One region of the Anoxybacillus suryakundensis genome, then DNA from elsewhere that is predicted to be linked to it. Evidence: a T-box and tRNA genes for the amino acid it is inferred to sense, from the RefSeq annotation. Region 1 holds a T-box; the other holds one or more tRNA genes.
The links. A T-box is a leader RNA that pairs with one kind of tRNA and senses whether it is charged. The one in region 1 lies ahead of ileS (isoleucine--tRNA ligase), so its partner is inferred to be a tRNA-Ile.
Positions count from the first base shown of each region.

Region 1 (2,473 bases):
ATAAAGTCATCTTCCCCGTGTCCTGGCGCCGTATGGACGCAACCTGTTCCGGCGTCTGTTGTGACGTGTTCGCCGCAAATGACGAGCGAATCACGGTCGTAAAACGGATGTTTCGCAACGACGTACTCAAGTTCGCTTCCTTTGACTGTTTTTAATACAGCGACATGTTCCCAACCGATTTCTTTTTGCACCGATTGTAATAACTCGGATGCAACGACATATTTGCCACCGTCTGCCTCAACAACGCTATATTGCAGCTGTGGATGAACAGCGATGCCTAAGTTCGCTGGAATCGTCCATGGGGTTGTCGTCCAAATGATGATTTTTTCATCGCCTTCAAGCACCCCTTTTCCGTCTTTGACAGGGAATGCAACGTAAATCGATGGCGAGCGTTTATCTTTATATTCAATTTCAGCTTCAGCAAGCGCCGATTCGCTCGATGGAGACCAATAGACCGGTTTTAATCCTTTATAAATTAATCCTTTTTTCGCCATTTCGCCAAATACTTTAATTTGTTGTGCTTCGTATTCTGGCGTTAACGTAATGTAAGGATTGTCCCAATCGCCGCGCACACCGAGTCGTTTAAATTGCTCGCGCTGGCGGTCGATTTGCTCGTATGCATATTGTTCGCATAGCTTGCGGAACTCCGCAACGCTCATTTCTTTCCGATTGACGCCTTTATTTTTCGTGAGCGCCGTTTCAATTGGCAAACCGTGCGTATCCCATCCTGGCACGTACGGGGCACAATAACCGCTCATGGATTTATAGCGCACGATAAAGTCTTTTAAAATTTTATTGAGCGCATGGCCCATATGAATGTCGCCGTTCGCATACGGCGGTCCGTCATGCAGCACAAACAGCGGACGATCTTTCGTGCGCTCTTGCACTTTACGATAAATGTCCATCTCTTCCCATTTCGCTTGCATTTGTGGTTCCCGTTGTGGAAGATTTCCACGCATCGGGAAATCGGTCTTTGGCATAAGTAACGTATCTTTGTAATCCATTATATCAACCTCCTTTTATGTAAATAAAAAAACCTTCTCATGCCCAAAAGGGACGAGAAGGTCTCGCGGTACCACCCTTATTGACTATGTAAACATAGCCCACTCGACATTCGTAACGGGAATGACGCGCCGTGGCCTACTATTCGTTCGGCACGGAACTCCGGGGTGATGTTCATTCTTTCGCTTATGCCGAGCTTCCACCGCCCTCGGCTCGCTGAAATAAGCTGATGAAAGAACTACTGTCCCCTTCATCGTTTTTGCGATATAACTGTATTCGATATTATAGGCAATAACCATGTCGTCCGTCAAGACTCGGTTATTTCTTGCACCGTTTCATCATCAAGCTTGTAATCTAATAAATGATCCCAATCGCCGTTGTTTAACATATCGAGCTGTGCTTCAATTAACATTTTAAAACGATTGCGGAACACTTTCGCTTGACGTTTTAATTCTTCCACTTCCATCGCAATTTTCCGCGTTTTAGCGAGCGCTTCACTAATGATGCGATCTGCGTTTTTCTCCGCCTCTTTCATGATGAGCTTCGCTTCTTTTTGCGCGTTTCGCTTCACTTCTTCTGCTGTTTCCTGGGCGATTAAAATCGATTTATTTAACGTTTCTTCAATATTTGTAAAGTAGTTGAGTCGCTCTGTCAGCTCTTTTACTTTTTCTTCAAGCTGCTTTTTTTCACGCAAGATCATTTCATAATCTTTAATGACTTGGTCTAAAAACTCATTTACTTCATCTTCATCATATCCGCGAAAGCCTCGGCTAAATTCTTTATTATGAATATCTAACGGCGTTAACGGCATGTAGCCCACCTCCATCTTATGTACGTACCGTATGTTTCGACATGTTTTGCGAAAATCCTGCTTTTATTTTGTTTTTTCGACAACGATGCGCCATTTTTCCTTTTTTGTTTGTCCAACAACCGCTTGCAGTCGGCAGCGGCCATACCCGCGCAACGAAAGCAAATCCCCTTCCTGACACTCCATATGAGCTTGGTCGACCGTTTTCCAATTTACTTTTGCATAGTTTTGAGTAATGAGCGCTTGCGCTTTTTGACGCGATATTCGGAAACATTGGGCTAAAATCGCATCAAGTCTCAAAGAAGAAACAGTAAACGTTTCTTCCTCCCATTCTTCTTTCACAGCAAGAAGCTGGGAAAGTGGTTGTTCTTCTAACGATACTTTTGCTTTTCCAATCGCTGTGACGTTCATTTTTACAAATGGTGCAATTTCTTTAGCAACGACAAATTGAATGACATCATCAACGATGACGATGTCGCCAAACTTTTCACGCTTCACACCGAGTGACAAAAGGGCACCGAGCACATCACGATGCCCGAGCGTCACAAATTTTTTCGGATAGCGAATGGAAAACAACGATAGTTGAAAATCATCTTCATTCGGTTGCATGTACGGCGGATATAATAGCGCACGCTTTCGTTCAACAGATACAGATGATGAACC
Region 1 is NZ_LIOK01000020.1:28,900-31,372, reverse strand. Features, by position in the region: gene ileS (isoleucine--tRNA ligase) at 1-1,004, opposite strand, end outside; T-box leader at 1,050-1,265, opposite strand; gene ASC42_RS11790 (DivIVA domain-containing protein) at 1,310-1,813, opposite strand; gene ASC42_RS11785 (YlmH family RNA-binding protein) at 1,877-2,473, opposite strand, start outside.

Region 2 (2,473 bases), on a different contig from region 1:
TCGACAAAGCGATGCTTAAAGAATACAATCCACCAATCGCCAACAAAAGAAACAATTGTCGATGCGCGCGAATGTGCGCGATGATCCGTTTCCATCTGTTCATAAGCAAACTTCCTTTCTTGACAAGTAGTTTGCCTACTCTTTTATAGCGATATACAAAAAGAGCCCGACAAAATTTGTCGAGCTCTTCATCATTATTTTGCCGCCGCGTAACGTTTCGCTACTTCATCCCAGTTGACAACATTCCAAAATGCTGAAATATAATCTGGACGGCGGTTTTGATATTTTAAGTAATATGCATGCTCCCATACGTCTAATCCTAAAATTGGTGTTTTACCTTCCATTAATGGTGTATCTTGGTTCGGTGTGCTTGTTACTTCAAGTTGGCCGTTATGGACGACAAGCCATGCCCAACCCGAACCGAAGCGCGTAGCGGCAGCTTTTGAAAATTCTTCTTTAAACTTTTCGAAGCTACCGAATGTGTTGTTAATCGCTTCAGCTAATTCGCCTGTTGGTTCACCGCCACCATTTGGTGAAAGAATAGTCCAAAAGAGCGAATGGTTTGCATGCCCGCCTCCGTTGTTACGAACAGCTGTACGGATGTTTTCTGGTACTGCGTCTAAATGGGCCATTAACTCTTCAATTGTTTTGTTTTGCAATTCTGGATGCCCTTCAAGCGCTGCGTTTAAGTTTGTTACATACGCGTTATGATGTTTTGTGTGATGAATGTTCATTGTTTCCTTATCAATATGTGGTTCTAACGCGTCGTAAGCATAAGGCAATTGTGGTAATTCAAATGCCATACTTCATTCCTCCTCATTTATTATGTAATTGTTCACAAATGAAACCGATAAATTATATTTAGAAACAGAAAAGTTTCATAAGTGAACCTACTTTAAGAGTACCAAAATAAAACGAATGTTTCAAATTATTTGCAAAAAAACCTCGCTAATTTACTTAGCGAGGCAAATGGACCCTGCAGGACTCGAACCTGCGACCAGACGGTTATGAGCCGTCCGCTCTAACCAGCTGAGCTAAGGGTCCGCTATATCCGATGGTAATTTTATCAAAAAAGATACATATCGTCAATACATGTTACACTTGAAACAAAATGGTTGTGTAGCGAACATAAAAAGAAGTAGAATGAGAAATGATGATGCGTAAAGGATGTGAATGATGATGTGGAAACGATTATTACAAAGTCTTTATTCTCCTGTACATATTGCTCGCTTTCGCTTTCATCCGATCGGAAAGGCGATTAGTTACGTGTTCTTTTTATCGCTTATTGCGACGTTGCCGATTGCTATTTACTTTACGATAAGTATAAACAAAATGATTGGCTCAACGCATCAACTATTGACCGAAGAACTTCCTCCTTTTGAAGTCGTTGATGGCATATTGATAGCTAATGAAGAAGAACCAATTGAGATTATACGTCCTGACGTGACGATGTTATTGGATAGCACAGGTGCACTAACAACAGATGATGTAGCACGCTATACAAATGCAGTGGCGTTTTTAAAAGAAGAATTTGCACTTGTGGCAAATGGACACGTTCAATCATATCCGTATAGTGTCATGCAAGTGGAGCGTTTTACAAACAAAGATGTATATGAATTTACGAGCACGCTACAATCGTTACTCCCTATCGTCATTGCGCTATCGTTTTTTGTTTTATACTTTTTCACATGTACGAGCAAATTTCTTTACGTTACCGTCCTAGCATTTATCGGTCTTATTTTTCGCGGCACGTTAAATAAACGTGGCTCATATCGCCACATGTGGAGCCTTTCCGCTTACTCCATCACCCTAGCAACGATCTTTTTTACCGTTATGGAAGCATTACAAATTGTCGTTCCATACGCTGTCGCGTTAGATTGGTTCGTTTCTATCACCATTTTGTTTGTTTCCATTAAAGAACTTCCTTCTGTGAAAGAAGCAGGCTGATGAGCCTGCTTCTCACAATTTAAATGCTGTAGTTAGTGTAGATAGCGATTGAGATAATTCGTTTAATCGTTCACCAACACGATACAGGTCGTTCATTTGCTTTGTTTGATCATACGAGACCGACATCATTTCTTCCGCGCTTGCTAACGTTTGTTGAGCAACCGAAGCAAACGCCACTGTGACTGTTTCGATCATAGGCAATAATTGCTGAAACTGCTCTAATTCACTTTCCATTTGTGCCACGTTGCGATTGACACGCTGAATCTCTTTTAATAAATGGTCAAACGAACGCTTCGCTTCATTTGCAGAAGCCAACTGATGCTGTAAATGCGTCACCATCCCTTGAAACTGGTTAGTCGCATGAATCGATACTTCTTCCATCGCAAAAATGGATGACGTAATTTCTTCCGTTGCTTTTGAAGCATGTTCCGCAAGTTTTCTCACTTCTGTAGCGACAACTGCAAATCCTTTTCCTGCTTCACCAGCGCGAGCGGCTTCAATAGTTGCATTGAGCGCCAACAACTTC
Region 2 is NZ_LIOK01000006.1:101,169-103,641, forward strand. Features, by position in the region: gene ASC42_RS05990 (MFS transporter) at 1-103, opposite strand, end outside; gene sodA (superoxide dismutase SodA) at 195-803, opposite strand; tRNA gene ASC42_RS06000 (tRNA-Ile) at 971-1,044, opposite strand; gene ASC42_RS06005 (DUF1189 domain-containing protein) at 1,174-1,947, shown strand; gene ASC42_RS06010 (methyl-accepting chemotaxis protein) at 1,960-2,473, opposite strand, start outside.
Region 2: it encodes a tRNA-Ile, which carries the amino acid that the T-box ahead of ileS (isoleucine--tRNA ligase) is inferred to sense. The anticodon was not compared.